Linked DNA regions of Tunicatimonas pelagia. The protein of the gene in region 1 binds, or shares a complex with, the protein of each later gene. Links are inferred from orthologs where the notes say so. Each region holds a gene or a part of one and is shown in the gene's direction. Other genes may lie near its edges. The genes, in order: P0M28_RS01270 and P0M28_RS00740.

Region 1 (7,990 bases):
CCCCTAAGCAGAAGGTAAGCCCTAAAAGCTTAGATGAGGTAGACCCCGAATTGCTAGATACTTTTAAACGACTAGGAATTTCGCTCGAAGAGCAGAAACGGTTAACCGGGGTAGCGGTAGATGCAGTATTCGATAGCGTATCGGTAGCTACAACCTTCAAAGATAAACTGGCCAAGTTAGGCATCATATTTTGTTCATTTAGTGAGGCAGTGCAGGAGCATCCGGAGCTGGTGAAGAAGCATATTGGCTCAGTGGTGCCTCCTGGCGATAATTACTACGCAGCTCTCAACTCTGCGGTATTTAGTGACGGCTCTTTTTGTTATATCCCCAAGGGTGTACGCTGCCCAATGGAGCTTTCTACTTATTTCCGCATCAATGCAGCAAATTCAGGGCAGTTTGAGCGAACATTAATTGTGGCTGAAGAAGGTTCTTACGTAAGCTATCTGGAAGGTTGCACCGCCCCGATGCGGGATGAAAACCAACTGCACGCAGCAGTGGTAGAGCTGTACGCGGCCAAAGATGCCGAAATTAAGTACTCTACCGTGCAAAACTGGTACCCTGGCGATAAGGACGGCAAGGGTGGAATCTACAACTTCGTAACGAAGCGTGGTATCTGTGCCGGAGAGAATTCTAAGATTTCTTGGACGCAGGTAGAAACAGGTTCAGCCGTAACTTGGAAATACCCAAGCTGCATACTGAAAGGGGATAATTCTATCGGTGAGTTTTATTCGGTAGCGGTAACCAACAATCATCAACAGGCCGATACCGGAACTAAAATGATTCATATTGGCAAAAATACTCGTAGCCGAATTGTTTCTAAGGGAGTATCAGCAGGAGTAAGTCAGAACAGTTACCGAGGTTTAGTAAAGGTGATGAAGCGGGCTGAAAATGCTCGGAACTTCTCGCAATGCGATTCGCTACTGATGGGCGACCGTTGCGGAGCGCATACGTTTCCTTACATAGAATCAGATAATAGTTCGGCGCAGATTGAGCATGAGGCTACCACCTCTAAGATTGGCGAAGATCAAATTTTTTACTGCTTACAGCGAGGTATTGGTGAAGAAGATGCAGTAGCACTTATCGTTAATGGTTACTGTAAAGAAGTACTCAATCAGCTTCCGATGGAGTTTGCCGTAGAAGCCCAAAAACTACTGGCTCTTACGTTAGAAGGAAGCGTAGGGTAACTTCATAATTATTTCGAATCACTACGAAATTAGAAAGGGTGTCCAACATGGAATGTCCAGCGTGGGACGCCCTTCTGATTTCGTTGCTATAATCCACCTATCATTATGTTAAAAATTACTGGACTACACGCAAGGGTAGAAGAGAAAGAAATACTCAAAGGTATTGAGCTAGAAGTGAAACCGGGCGAAGTACACGCCATTATGGGACCCAATGGTTCGGGCAAAAGTACGTTGGCCTCGGTATTGGCCGGACGAGAAGATTTTGAAGTAACCGATGGCTCGGTGCAATATATGGGGCAAGACCTGCTAGAGATGGAACCCGAAGAGAGAGCTCGAGAAGGTATTTTTTTAGCATTTCAGTACCCAGTAGAAATTCCGGGCGTGAGTACAACCAACTTCCTGAAAACAGCAGTGAACCAAGTGCGTCAGCATAAGGGAAAAGATTCACTGGATGCGGTTGCTTTCCTCAAAATGATGAAGGAAAAGATGAAACTGGTAGATATTGACCAGTCGCTCCTAAGTCGTTCGTTGAACGAGGGCTTCTCTGGAGGGGAAAAGAAGCGCAACGAAATCTTTCAGATGGCCATGCTTGAGCCTACTTTAGCTATTTTGGATGAAACTGACTCCGGGCTAGATATTGACGCTTTACGAATTGTCGCCAACGGGGTAAATGCCTTACGAAGTGAAGATAACGCAACCATTGTAGTAACCCACTACCAACGGCTGTTAGATTACATTGTGCCAGATTACGTGCATGTACTTTATAACGGGCGCATTGTGAAATCAGGTAGTAAAGAGTTAGCGTTGGAACTAGAGGAAAAAGGCTACGACTGGATTAAGGAAACCGTAGATGTAACTGCTTGAAGGAATCGTCTGCAAATATGCCAATTACATTTGTGTGAAAATATTGAATTCATTATCGAATGAGTTTAGAACAAGCGTTTATAACCTATATTAAAGATCGGGAAGAGACTATCAATGGCCAAGGCGACTCAGCTTGGCATCAGCGTCGGCGGGCAGCATTCGCTGACTTTGAGAAATTAGGTTTTCCGGCAAAAAAAGACGAAGAATACCGTTACACACCTATTAGCCGGGCTTTAGAGCGTGAGTTTGATGGCAATGAGTTAACGAAATCTAATGTTGATACTCAGGCGGTGCAGGGCTTATTGGACAGGGTTGTTCCTTCCGATCTATCGGCGAACGTGCTGGTTTATGTCAATGGAGCGTTTCAGCCTTCTTTTTCGCGGATAGAAAGTGCTGAAGAAGGGGTGGTCATCACGACTTTATCCCAAGCCTACCAAAACCATAGCGAATTAATCGACCGGTATTTTGCCCAGCAAACCGCCGATCAATCAGATTCTTTCGTGGCACTTAATACGGCGGTGGCGCAGGAAGGATTATTTGTATATGCTCCTAAAAACACAGTAGTAGAAACTCCGGTCTTAGTCTACTTTATTAGCGACACATCGGCCGGGGCAAGTGTGGGATCACCACGAAATTTGTACATCGCTGAACAAAGCAGTAAGCTATCAGTCATTGAGTCGTTTTACACGCTAGGTAGCGGAGCGAGCTATCAGAATGCGGTAAGCGAAATTTGGGTAGATGCCAATGCGTCGGTGTACTACAACAAATTGCAGCCAGAGAGCGAAAAAGCGTATCATACCGGAACTACGGAAGTGTATCAGGCTCGCGATAGCCGATTCACCGGGGTAACCGTATCCTTACAAGGGGCGATGCTTCGTAACAACCTGAATATTGCGTTGGATGGTGAAAATTGCGAATCGCATATGTATGGTCTGTATATGTTAGATGGCAAATCACACGTGGATAATCACACTGCCGTAGACCATCGTAAGCCTAACTCGTACAGTAATGAATTGTACAAAGGCATCATGGACGATTACTCAAAAGGCGTTTTTAACGGAAAGATTTATGTCCGTCAGGATGCACAGAAGACTAACGCCTTTCAGTCGAATGCGAATATTTTGTTAACTGACAACGCATCTATCAATACCAAACCTCAACTCGAAATTTGGGCCGATGATGTAAAATGTTCGCACGGAGCTACTACTGGTCAGATTGATAAGGAGCAATTATTTTACTTACGGGCGCGAGGTATGAGTAAAGATCAAGCAACAGCCATTTTACTAAGAGCTTTTGCGGGTGACGTGCTAGAAAATATTGAGCTAGACTTTGTTCGTCATCAGATTGAGGCGGTCATTGATCAGCGACTGAATACTAACTTTTAATGCGTTTATTATGAGTACGGAAAACACAGTAGTGTCCACCACTCAGCTAGATATAGATCAGATTCGGAGTGACTTTCCTATCCTCCATCAAGAGGTAAATGGGCGTCCGTTAGTATATTTGGATAATGCCGCTACTACGCAGAAACCGCAAGTAGTGATTGACGCACTAACGCATTACTATCAGCAAGACAATGCTAACATTCACCGGGGGGTACACACATTGGCTGAGCGAGCTACGGCTGTATTTGAAGAGACCCGTCAAGCAATTCATCAGTTCATTAATTCTAATGAGCCGGAAGAGATTGTTTTTACGAAAGGAACCACCGATGGCATTAATCTGGTAGCAGCTACTTTTGGCCGGACTAACTTAAAAGAAGGGGATGAGATCATTATTTCGGGGATGGAGCATCATTCCAACATTGTGCCTTGGCAAATGCTCTGTGAAGAAAAAGGAGCTAAGCTTAAAGTAATTCCCGTAAACGAACGAGGTGAGGTTGAGCTAGAGGAGTATAAAAAACTACTCTCGGCGCGTACTAAACTAGTGAGTGTAGTTTATGTCTCCAATTCGTTAGGAACCATTAATCCGGTAAAAGAAATTATCGATTTAGCTCACGCACAAGGGGCGGCAGTGCTAATTGACGGAGCGCAATCAACGGCTTATTTAGATATTGACGTGCAAGCCCTAAATTGTGATTTCTACATTTTTTCTGGGCACAAAGTATTTGGCCCAACCGGAGTGGGAGCATTGTACGGTAAGCGTCGTCTTTTGGAGAAAATGCCTCCTTACCAAGGTGGAGGAGAGATGATTCGCAGCGTAAGCTTCGAGAAAACGACCTACAATGATATTCCCTACAAGTTTGAGGCAGGTACGCCCAATATTGCCGATGTAGTTGCCCTCAAAGCGGCGATTGACTATATCAATCAACTGGGCAAACCCGCCATGCGAGCATATGAAGAAGAACTGTTAGCATACGCTCACCAGCGATTGAGTGAAGTGTCTGGTCTGCGAATGATTGGAACTGCTGAGAAGAAAATGAATGTTGTTTCGTTTGTCTTCGACGATATTTTTCATTTTGATGTAGGGCAGATGTTAGATGCCCGAGGTATTGCGGTGCGTACTGGGCATCATTGCACTGAACCGCTGATGGCTCACTTTGGGTTGGAAGGAACAGTTCGAGCCTCGTTTGCCATGTACAACAAGAAGGAGGAGATCGATCAATTAGTAGAAGGGCTACAGCGTATTGTAAAGATGATGGGAAAATAATCTATGGCTCAATCAATTGACGAAATACAGAACGAAATAATAGAAGAATTTGCCTTGCTGGATGGTGACCCGGAGATGACTAACTTCTACATTATAGAGTTGGGGCAAAAGTTGCCTCCGCTAGAAGAGGCTAAGAAGAGCGAAGAAAATATAGTGAAAGGTTGCCAATCGAAAGTGTGGCTGGTGCCTTCGCTAGAAGAGAGTAAAATGAATTTTGAAGCGGATAGCAATTCGGCGATTACCAAGGGGTTAGTAAGTTTGTTAGTGCGCGTTTTCCAAGATCAGGCTCCTAATGACATTGTAGATGCTGATTTGTTTTTTATTGATAAAATTGGCATGAATCGATTTATTGGAACCCAACGCTCCAATGGATTTGCAGCCATGATTAAACAGATAAAGCTAGCAGCTTTGGTAAATAAAGAGCGACAAGCGATAGCGAAGAGTGATCCAAAATAATATGTATGGTTAGGTGTTGAGCTTACTCAATTTGTTGACCATTAACTATTCAATTTCATGAGTGATACCGTTACGACCGATACCCGAGCACTACGAGAGAAAATCGTTTCAGCGATCAAGACTGTCTATGATCCAGAAATTCCGGTAGATGTGTATGAGTTAGGGTTAATCTACGAGATTAATGTTTATCCAGTCAACAATGTGTACGTATTGATGACCCTGACCTCCCCAGCCTGTCCGTCTGCCGAAGCTATTCCCAGTGAAGTAGAAGAAAAAATTAAGACGATTGAAGAAGTAAATGACGTTAATATTGAACTCACTTTCGATCCGCCCTACACCCAAGACATGATGTCTGAAGCGGCTAAACTAGAATTAGGGTTTTTATGAGTTTCAAGCTTAGGGTTACAGGTTTACTACTAAACAAAAGAGACTTTAAACTTGTAACTTTTAAACTATTTTCATTACAAATAAAATAAATATGTATCCTGCTGACTTAGTAGCCCCAATGCGTACCGATTTAACGTCCGCTGGGTTTACCGAATTAACTACATCTGAAGAAGTTACTAATCACTTAGAAGATCATAAGGGAACCACCCTGATGGTTATCAACTCCGTCTGCGGTTGTGCTGCTGGAGCAGCGCGTCCGGGTGTGAAACTAGCGGTTAGTCACTCCGAAAAAAAGCCTGACAACTTAACTACCGTATTTGCTGGAGTAGATCAGGAAGCGGTAGCTAAAGCCCGAGAATACACCTTGCCTTATCCACCTTCTTCGCCTTCTATCGCATTATTTAAAGATGGCGAGCTTATTCACTTTGTGGAGCGCCACCATATTGAAGGCCGTTCGGCTCAAATGATTGCCGAGCATTTGCTAGACGTATTTGACGAGTACTGCTAAGTACTTTGCTTACTAAGAATGTATCTGATAAGCTAATGGAGCCTTTGGCAATTTCACTTAAAATACGAAGTGAAAGCTCGCAGATACATGAACGTGTAAGAAGCTAAAAAAAAAGACCCTTAAAATGCACGTAAGTTGCCATTTTGAGGGTTTAATAAGTCTAATTTAGTTAGCTAGTAACTAGCTGATTTCATCCTAGCGTTATATCTGACTTTTTCGGGTGAATAGCAATCCTAAGCGGAGAGTTTGATTATTATCTTGTTGAGTAAGTGAGTTATTCATCATTATTCCTACCCCTGTACCCCAAGCTCCCCGCCCAAGAAAGTTATCGGTAGAGTTTTCTGGGCTCACCCATTCGTATTCCTCTCGTTAATTGAGCTAAATCTTTATCAAGCAATGTTTGTAAATTGCTTCAATTTATCTTAAATAGCCTGTAATAAAATATACGGTAATTATCGTATTCCTGTCGCTTTCTCACTACCCTGCCTCCAATATTTACTACTATTGTCGCAATTTACCTCTGCGGTTGTATCCGAAATGGGTTAATTAATAAGGTACCACACGGAAGTTATTTATCGATACAGCTAACTTCTTCCGAGAAAATGGAAGAGTAATTAAGGGTGTGTTCTGTCTAGACTACTAATTCTAAACATAATATAACATTCCTATGAGACAACAACTATTACTACTTCTATTCTGCTTATTTAGCTGGAGTACGGTACAGTCGCAATCGGTTACTAGCCTTACGCTAGTTAATGCGAACACCAATACTGACATTGGGGTACTACAAAATGGCCAAATGCTGAACCTGGCTACTTTACCAACCACCAACTTGAATGTACGAGCCAACACCAACCCGGCTACAGTAGGTTCAGTGCGCTTTGCTTTAGACGGAAATGCTAACTTTCAGACCGAGAACGTTGCTCCCTACGCTCTGAAAGGAGATACTAACGGAGACTATAAAAACTGGACACCAAGTTTAGGCGATCATACGCTAACAGCTACCCCTTTCTCAGGTTCTAATGCGGGTGGTACTGCCGGAACGGCTCTCACGATTAACTTTACGGTGATTGATGAAGCTACTTCACTTCCCGATCCACCAACTAACTTGATAGCAACTGCTTTGTCGGATACTGAAATCTACTTGGATTGGGATGACCCCGCGCTGGGTAATGACTATGCCATCGAGCGTTCGCTGTCGCCAACCTCTGGGTTTGCCCAAGTTGATGCCAGCTACTACGGCGATAGTCAGCATACCAGTAGTGGGCTAGATCCCAATACTACCTACTACTTTCGGGTGAAAGTTTTTTACAATAGTGTAGCTTCACCTTATAGTGCGGTGGCTTCGGCTACTACTCAAGCTACTCCTGAGCCCAGCACAGTATTGTACGCGATCAATGCCGGGGGAGCAGCCTTTACGGCGGCAGATGGTACTGAATTTACGGCCGATCGGTTAGTGAGCGGAGGAAGAACGTACAAAGGTAATGCAAGTATCTCGGGTACTACCGACGACTTTATCTACCAAAGTGAACGCTACGGTAACTTTACCTATAACCTGCCCGTGAGTGATGGCACCTATGAAGTTACTTTACTTTTTGCTGAAGTCTACTTTAATGCGCCTAACAAACGGGTATTCGATGTGAAGATGGAAGGCACTGAAGAAATAAGCAACCTGGATTTGTATGCGACAGTTGGTAAGAACGCAGCTTATCAGATTACCAAAACAGTAAATGTCACCGACGGAAACCTCACCCTGGCTTTCTCGGCGGACGTAAATAATGCTAAACTAGCAGGTTTGCTCGTAAGTGGCGAAGGTAGTACCAATCCTGAACCAGGTACCGCTACCGTTAGTGGCGAATTGCGTAAGTGGCATAAAGTAACGCTAAGCTTTGATGGACCAAACCATTCGGAAACGGACAACAACCCCAATCCTTTCCTGGAT
Region 2 (8,114 bases), 110 kb from region 1 along the record:
TTATCGATCGTCAAAGTTCTTTCAATTCGGCTACAAGCGTCCATTGAGCTAATCAGCGAACCTAACCGGGGAAGCGAATTTATCATTACTTTCCCTAAGTCATACCCTCAGCCAAATGCTGTTTCCCAAGCCGCACCTAATATAATCTAACTATCTGTGCGCTGAGAATATTCAAATGCCCGGAAACCTCTTCTGTCGCTAGCTTAGATTTGCGTGTTTGTTTAATTGGTTATAAATCACTACATTAAGTAACCAACAATCTTAAACTACTATGGTTAAAAGTTACCGGGGCATTGCTCAAGATACAGCGACTGTTCCAAAATTACCCTCTCTAGTGGTGGCTGATTACATGGCTACTCATCTCATAACCTTCACTCCCGACCAGACAATCCAAGAAGTTGTTCGTACTCTGCTGGCAAAGCGGATATCCGGGGCACCGGTAGTGAACGAGCAACGAGAACTGATTGGAGTAATCTCGGAGGGTGACTGCCTCAAGGAAGTGGTAAAGGGAAAGTACGATAATCTCCCCATTTTTTCGGGTAAAGTCCGTGATCACATGTCGTCGAGAGTGGTGAGCATCAATGCTGACACCAATATTTTTGAAGCGGCCAACATGTTTCTGAATCGCCATATCCGAAGGTTTCCCGTACTCAGGGAGGGAAAGCTGGTCGGCCAAGTAAGCCAAAAAGATGTGATGAAGGCGGTTTTAAAGCTAAAAAGCGCTACCTGGCGCTAGAAGCAACCTCCAAAGTTTTATGTTTTTAGGAAGAAGGTTATTTTCGGATAAATATTATCCGTAATTTACTGGTTTAACCTAACTTCTTACCTGTGAAATACTTTCATTTCATTTTCTCGGCTTTTCTTCTGCTCTCAGCGTATGGCTACGGGCAAACCAATATTTATAACAGTGAACAACCCGAAATTATTCCGCTCTGGCACCGAGTGGCTGACTATTCACCCGTACTTCGTTCGGTAGAAGCTGCCGAAATTTCTCCCGATGGCCGATTAGCCGTATCTGGTGCTAAGTTTGGTTATCAGGTAATGCTATGGCGTATTGCCGACGGAGCATTACTGTGGGAAGCAGCTCACGAATCAGAAGTGGAGTGTGTGGTTTTTTCTCCCGATGGTAAGCGAATTGCTACCGGAGGAGAAGATTATTATGTCCGAATTTGGGATGTGGATACTGGAAAAGAGCTTGCTAGCTGGGAACACGACAGTGGATTAGACGGAATCACTTGGTCGCATAATGGGCAGATATTAGCTACTGGTTCCGAAGCAGGCGATGCTTTTCTTTGGGATGCTAGTAGTTACGAGATGCTGGGCAAAATCAACACTGGTTCTACCATCAACTCCCTTCATTTTACTAAAAACGATTCTCTGCTGCTAGTGGGGGGGAATATCCAGACCCCCGATGCTGAAACGGGTAAAACAGTTTACACAGGTTTTGCCAAACTGGTTGACGTAGCTCAACAAAAAGTAATCCGTAGCTATGGCGATCATGCTGCTTCGGTCAAGTCTGTCCGGATATCACCTGACGAAACCATGATTGCCACAGGAAGCTTCGATAGCACCGCTCGGGTTTTTAACGTTGAAACGGGTGAGCTGCTTCATGCTTTTAAAGAACCTTTGCGGGTAGAAGCAGTAGCTTTTACCGGCGACGGACAGTATTTGACTACGGGTGGACATCAGCTAAAAATCTCATTTTACCGATTAAACGACGGGCAACTAGCCTACGAATTACCCGCTCCTCGCACTGAGTACCTGGACTTCTCCGCCGACGGACGATTGCTGCTTACCTCCCACGAGGATAGTGGCTTGCTATCGCTGTACATGATGCTATCGAATACTCAACAACGAGGCAATTACCACGAGATAGCCGATCAACAACTGAATAATCGAGACCTAAAGCCGAAGTGAAAGACTAAATGACTCAACGGTTAAATTGTCTAATTGGTTATTAGTCCACAGTCCACGGATGATAGTCCATTGCATACGATTAAGCGTCCATTAATTATTGTTCTATGAATCTACTATCTCTTAACCGAACGGAGTTTGGTAATCCGGCTAATGAAAACAACGTACCTAGCAAAGCAGAGGCGGAGGAATTATTAAATGACTGGATAAAGAATGATAGCTTGAAACGGCATATGCGCCAAGTTGGTACCCTAATGAGAGCGTGGGCTGAGGAGAAAGAGAACGTGTCTCCGGAAGAGCAACAAAAGTGGGAGGTAGCTGGACTACTGCACGATGCCGATTGGGATCAGTGGCCCGACCAGCATTGTCGTAAAATTATTGAGGAACTAGAAAACCGACAGGTAGCTCCCAGCATAATCCGAGCAATTGCCTCCCACGGGCCAAGCTACTTCGGAGTAGAGCCAAAAAGCAAGATGGATAAGATGTTGTATGCCTTCGACGAACTGTCGGGTCTCATTCATGCCTACTCACTAATGCGGCCTACGGGTTACGAAGGTATGCAGCCTAAAGGTGTGAAGAAGCGATTAAAAGATAAATCATTTGCTGCTCAGGTTTCTCGGGAAGATATTCAAGATGCCAGCCAACGAGCCGGAGTTGACCTCACCGAGCTAATCACGTTTGTTATTCAGCACCAAGCAGAAGTGCGATGAATAATGTATAACAATTAATGATTGATGAATGGTGAGAAGTGAAAGGAAAAGGTGGAAGATTAGAGACTAATAGTAACTTCATCAATCATTACTCATCAGTTATTAAAGAATATTGGTTGTGGTAGAAAGCAAAAAGTTACTAAACGATCCTACTGACATAAAACAGCAGTTTTCGATTTTCTCGGAATTCCCAGAACTGGTCTATTTGGATAATGCTGCTACCACTCAGCGACCCCAGTCGGTCATCAATAGAGTCAATAACTTTCATCAGCGAGAGAATGCCAGCATCCGTCGGGGAGTCTATCGGCTTTCGGCTCGGGCTGCCCAAGAGTTTGAAGCGGCTCGGTCAGCGGTGGCAAAATTTTTCCGTGCTCCACAAGAAAATTGTATTGCCTTCACGCAGGGAGCTACCGAATCGGTGAATATAGTCGCTCGCTCCATTATTGAAGCAACGCTCAAACCCGGCGATAATGTAGTGGTGAGCCTAATGGAACACCATGCCAATCTTATTCCTTGGCAAATGCTGTGTCAGGCTAATGGTGCTGAGCTTCGCATAATTCCGGTAAGCGAGTTGGGTGATCTTGATTTGAGCGAATTAGATACGCTGATTGATGCTCGCACCGCGATAGTGGCCGTGGTGCATATTTCCAACACCCTGGGTACCATCAACCCCGTTGAGAAAATTATCGCAGCGGCCCACCAACGAGAAGTTCCGGTACTGGTAGATGCAGCGCAAAGTGCAGCCCTTTACCCAATTGATCTCACAAATTTGGATTGTGATTTTATGGTATGTTCTGCTCATAAAATGTTTGGATCGTTCGGAGTAGGAATTTTATACGTGCACCCACGCTACCATCGGCAGGTACAGCCCTACAACTACGGCGGAGGAATTATCCGTTCGGTAACCGTGAAGGAGACGGAGTTCTTATCCTATCCGTATCTTCTGGAAGCAGGTACCCCCAACGTAGCCGGAGTAATTGGTTTGGCCGAAGCCATCCGCTTCATTGAAACACTAGATCGAACGAGCCTTGTGAAGCAACTCCACCAGCTTACCAACGATGCCCGCCAGAAGCTAGCTAGCGTTGAAGGGCTTTCGTTGCTCGGAAACCCAGCTCTGAGCAGCAGCCTTCTGTCATTTAGCCTGGACGGAATGCATCCGCACGATATTGCTAGTTTTCTGAATGAAGACCATATTGCGGTACGAGCGGGGCAACACTGCACTCAGCCACTGTTAGACCATTTGGGTGTACCCGCTACCGTGCGCGTTTCGCTGTCCATTTATAATACTCCGTCCGATATTGATAAATTAGTTGGTTCAATGCAGGCAATGAAATCTTTTTGGACATGACTAAGGAAGAACTCAGGCAACTATTTAAAGAAAAGATTGTGCCTCATCAGCGCAATCCCTATCATTTTCAAAGTATTGAAAAGCATAGGCACGAAGTGCTAGCTTACAACCCCTTTTGTGGGGACAAATACCATATTCAAATTAGTGGGGATCAGCAAGGCTACTTTCAGGGAATTGGCTGCGCTATTTCTCAGGCTTCCACCTCAGTATTGCTTCAGCGAATTGAGGGAATGTCTGACGCTGAGATGGCCGATTATTGCCAACAATTTCTGCAAGCCTTAGCTCAAGATGAGCCAGTGCCAGACGATGAGTTAGCCGTACTGGCTGCCCTAAAGCACTTTGAAGGACGAATGGACTGTATCACGCTTCCCTGGAAAGCTCTGCTCGATTATTTTAAAGAGCGTACGAATACCAATTAAAAATTCTTTGCAAAACTGCCTATCATGCGTCAACGCTTCTTTACCGCCACGCCGCTTCCTTTTTTTCTCATTTTATGCGCCGTGGTATCCGGCACTGCGGGCTATCATTTTCAAACGTTTATTCCTCCGGTACTGATGATGCTTATTGGAGCTTCGTTGGGGGCAGGGGCAGCTTGGCTGTTTTATGTTCTTTTTCGACTATTAGGGAAGCTAGTTAATAAACTGCCGTTGAAATTTAATGCTGCCGTATTGGGAACTATAGCTGCGTTGGTGCTGGTGAAATTCACCGCGTTTCGTTGGCCTGATTTGGTCTTCTATCCTGCTGCACTTCTAACCATTCTATTTTCAATGCTGCTGTATTTTAGCGTTAAACAAGTCACCCTCTCTCCTAAAAGTAGTTGGGCTTGGTTGGGTATCGCAGTCACCCTGGTATTTTTGGCTGGTAGCTTTTTCTGGCTACAACAAGAAGGTCGCGATCCCTTTACTGAAAACCTGCCACCGCTTTTTTCCTCAACCAATGTTGCTACGCTAAGCAGCCAGGGGTTGGTTGATCCCACCACTCCAGGAAACTATGAAGTAATTACGTTTACCTACGGCAGCGGACACGATCAGCAACGCCAAGAGTATGCCGAAGGAGTTGTCTACCAAACTCAAACAGTAGATGCTTCCCGGTTGCTGCCCGACTGGAAAGGGAAGAAGAAAAAGTGGCGGGAACGCTACTGGGGGTTTGGGGTAGCGAATTTTCCACTGAACGGACGGGTGTATATGCCGGAAGGTACCGGGCCATTCCCGGTTATTCTGGTAGTACATGGCAACCATAGCATGCTTGATTATTCGGATGATGGCTACGGATACTTGGGTGAGCTATTAGCCTCGCGAGGTTTTATCACCGTATCAGTTGATGAGAACTTTATTAATGGGCACTGGTCGGGGGATTTTCGGGGGAAAGAGATGCCGGTACGAGGATGGCTGTTGCTCAAGCACCTCGAACAGTGGCGAAGCTGGAATCAAACGACCACGCATCCGTTAGCCGGAAAAGCTGATTTGAACAAGGTGCTGCTGATGGGTCATTCTCGGGGTGGTGAAGCTGTTTCTATTGCGGCGGCCTTCAACCAGCTGCCCCGCTTCCCTGACGATGCCCAAGAAGTTTTCGACTTCAATTTCGGAATAAAAGGGATAGTTACCTTAGCTCCTACTGATTATCGCTACAATCGCCAAATCACGCTAAAAGACATTAGTTATCTGTCGTTGCAAGGCTCCTACGACTCAGACGAGGTAAGCTTTTGGGGAATGCGACCCTACCGTCGCCTGATTTTTAGCCTGGATAGTAAAGCGTTTAAGGCCGGAGTTTATCTGCACCGGGCCAACCACGGACAGTTTAATACCACCTGGGGAAGAACTGACTTTGGCGGAACGATGGCCTGGCTACTTAATACCGCGCCCCTGCTATCGGGTAAAGAGCAACAGCAAGCCACCCAGGTGTTCATCACTGCTTTTGCTGAAGCAACGCTACACCAAAATCAACAATACCTTCCCCTGTTTAAAAACATAGCTGCCGCGCGCGACTGGCTTCCGGATAATTATTATCTCACCCACTTTCAGAGTGCTCAGACCGATATTTTGGTGGATTTTGAAGAAGATATTAATTTGACGACAGCCGGCAATAAAGGAGTTATTCAAGCAAAAAATTTGACCACTTGGCGGGAAGAAAACCTGGGCACCCGCGACCAAGGCAGTCAGGAAAATAATGTAGTAATACTAGGTTGGAATTACGGAGAGGACATTAATGCTGACTCTCTGGCTTCCTTTAAGGTGGTGTTTTCTGATTCAGTAGATGTAGATAGTTTAGGTAGTATGGTAATTACCTTAGCATCGGGGAACCCTCAGTGGCTGAACCAGAAAGAAAGCCAACAGCCTGATGAGGAAGCTCGGGAAGAGCTACCGCCCGATGCTACCATTAAGTTGACCGACCGAAATGGGCATAGCGCGCAGTTGCGTATTAGCGATACTAAACCTATTGCGCCCCGACTTAAAACCCGCTTCACCAAACTAGCTTTGCTAGACCGAGAAATGATCGGAACCGAATGGGAGGTGCAACCCGAAACTTTTTATTTTCCACTGGAATCGTTTCAAACAGATAGTTCTGCCTTTGATGTCCAGCAGCTTCGTGCAATTTCCCTGGTATTTGATCAGAATACTTCAGGAGTTTTGGTAGTTGATGATATCGGGTTTAGCCGTCAGCCGTAATTTGTCACCATTTTTTGTGCTGTTGGCTTCTAAGTGCATCTATGTGGTTGGCGGTCGGTAATATCGGAAAAGACTTCAGAAGGTTTGAGTAACGAAGTGCCTTTTTAGCAGAGATCGAAACTTCGAAGGTCTCCCACAGCCAGTAAAGCGATCTTTTTCTGTAACCACATAAAATTATCTAGAACCTTTGCTTCTTAAGAAACAGAGATAGTACTCTGTCAGTATTTAAAATTTACCCAAAGTTTTAGGCTTGGCAGAGCACTAACAATACAAACCACAAAACTTATACTATAAATTTCCAACAGAGGAAGGGTGGGGGTGTACGACAATTTCGCGTATTGCCTTGCCGGATAATACTTTGCGCCCGACGCTCGGTGAATTCCAGCCACCGTGGCGTGGAATCTTCCACATCGTAAGAAGGAAACCCCGCCCAACGCCGGGTGCGTGCAGTCGCTTCGGCGATCTGATCTTCGCCGGGGCGCGGGATACCTTACTTTTTGCAAAACAGTCGTTCACCCGAAGGGTAGCGCAAAAGGCTCACTAACCATTTTCCTACTTATCAAATCACCCGTACTCCCTATTTTTGTTATAAACCTAAACATAACCTAATGATTACTCCTGAGCAACGCCAATTCTTTGAGGAAAACGGTTATCTGAAAATCTCGAATCTCCTTACCGATGAAGAGGTAATTTATTATCAAAACCTCTATGAAGATTTTCTATCTAACCGGATTGACGCCAGCCGTTATCGTTCGGATTTAGGTGGTCACACCAATGATAATACGTCCACGGCTACTGAGCGTATTACTCAGATTATAGTACCTTCCCGTGTTTTACCGGATTTATTGAGTAAGGCGTTGCACCTTAAAACGGATGCTTTAGCCAAACAATTGATGGGCGACGATATGGCTCTGGACTTTGATATGCTGATTGATAAAGCCCCTTTCTCTAATACACCAACTCCCTGGCATTAGGACTGTGCCTACTGGATTGATATGCCAGATAAGCGGGCGGTGAGCTGTTGGGTATCCTTAGACAAAGCTAGACTGGACAATGGTTGTATGTGGTATGTGCCGGGCTCCCATCTTCAGCCAGTGCGCCCGCACCAACCAGCGGGCAAAGGTGGTGGTGCCCTGGAATGTCAAGCTACTGAGGAAGAAGGAGTAGCGGTAGAACTTCAGCCGGGTGAATGCGTTCTGCACCACGGTGGCACCCTCCACTACAGTAGGGGGAATAGTACTGATCTGCGTCGCCGAGTATTTATTACCAACTTTCGTCCCAAGGCTATGATCGCTTTGGAGCGCGAGCAGGGTTACGATCATACGGGTAATTGTGAGGTGCGGGCTACCCTGGCAAATCGCTGAGTTTCTACAAAAAAATAATCAAAAATGAGTGAGAAAAAACTTCCTGGAATTAGTCAATTCGATTTGAGCGGAAGGTCCGCTATCATTACCGGAGGTTCAAAAGGGCTGGGCT

What was found.
Region 2: the proteins of P0M28_RS01270 (region 1) and P0M28_RS00740 are in contact, whole or in part, in a solved structure (PDB 5XT5), measured with the Bacillus subtilis proteins. The link is inferred for Tunicatimonas pelagia from one-to-one orthologs.

Annotation. Positions count from the first base shown.
Region 1 is NZ_CP120683.1:309,121-317,110, reverse strand. The notes cover bases 2,708-5,570. They hold P0M28_RS01270 (cysteine desulfurase), read left to right. Parts: upstream 2,708-3,443; coding sequence 3,444-4,697; downstream 4,698-5,570. Other genes in these bases: P0M28_RS01260 (iron-sulfur cluster assembly protein), read left to right, coding at 5,211-5,540; P0M28_RS01265 (SufE family protein), read left to right, coding at 4,701-5,153; sufD (Fe-S cluster assembly protein SufD), read left to right, coding at 2,708-3,433. Outside these bases: Fe-S cluster assembly protein SufB, read left to right, coding at 1-1,184; Fe-S cluster assembly ATPase SufC, read left to right, coding at 1,290-2,048; more of sufD, read left to right, coding at 2,108-2,707; P0M28_RS01255 (BrxA/BrxB family bacilliredoxin), read left to right, coding at 5,632-6,048; P0M28_RS01250 (malectin domain-containing carbohydrate-binding protein), read left to right, coding at 6,716-7,990. UniProt on the Bacillus subtilis protein: Type II cysteine desulfurase that acts as the initial step in the SUF-like Fe-S cluster assembly pathway.
Region 2 is NZ_CP120683.1:194,440-202,553, reverse strand. Bases 2,693-5,679 are described here. They hold P0M28_RS00740 (iron-sulfur cluster assembly scaffold protein), read left to right. Parts: upstream 2,693-3,968; coding sequence 3,969-4,391; downstream 4,392-5,679. Other genes in these bases: P0M28_RS00735 (alpha/beta hydrolase), read left to right, coding at 4,416-5,679; P0M28_RS00745 (aminotransferase class V-fold PLP-dependent enzyme), read left to right, coding at 2,743-3,972. In the rest of the region: P0M28_RS00765 (ATP-binding protein), read left to right, coding at 1-150; P0M28_RS00760 (CBS domain-containing protein), read left to right, coding at 272-736; P0M28_RS00755 (WD40 repeat domain-containing protein), read left to right, coding at 829-1,917; P0M28_RS00750 (HD domain-containing protein), read left to right, coding at 2,022-2,624; more of P0M28_RS00735, read left to right, coding at 5,680-6,638; P0M28_RS00730 (phytanoyl-CoA dioxygenase family protein), read left to right, coding at 7,247-7,612; P0M28_RS00725 (phytanoyl-CoA dioxygenase family protein), read left to right, coding at 7,634-8,002; P0M28_RS00720 (SDR family NAD(P)-dependent oxidoreductase), read left to right, coding at 8,027-8,114. UniProt on the Bacillus subtilis protein: Part of the SUF-like system that mediates the biosynthesis of iron-sulfur (Fe-S) clusters. Acts as a sulfurtransferase and thus transfers sulfur from SufS to SufB.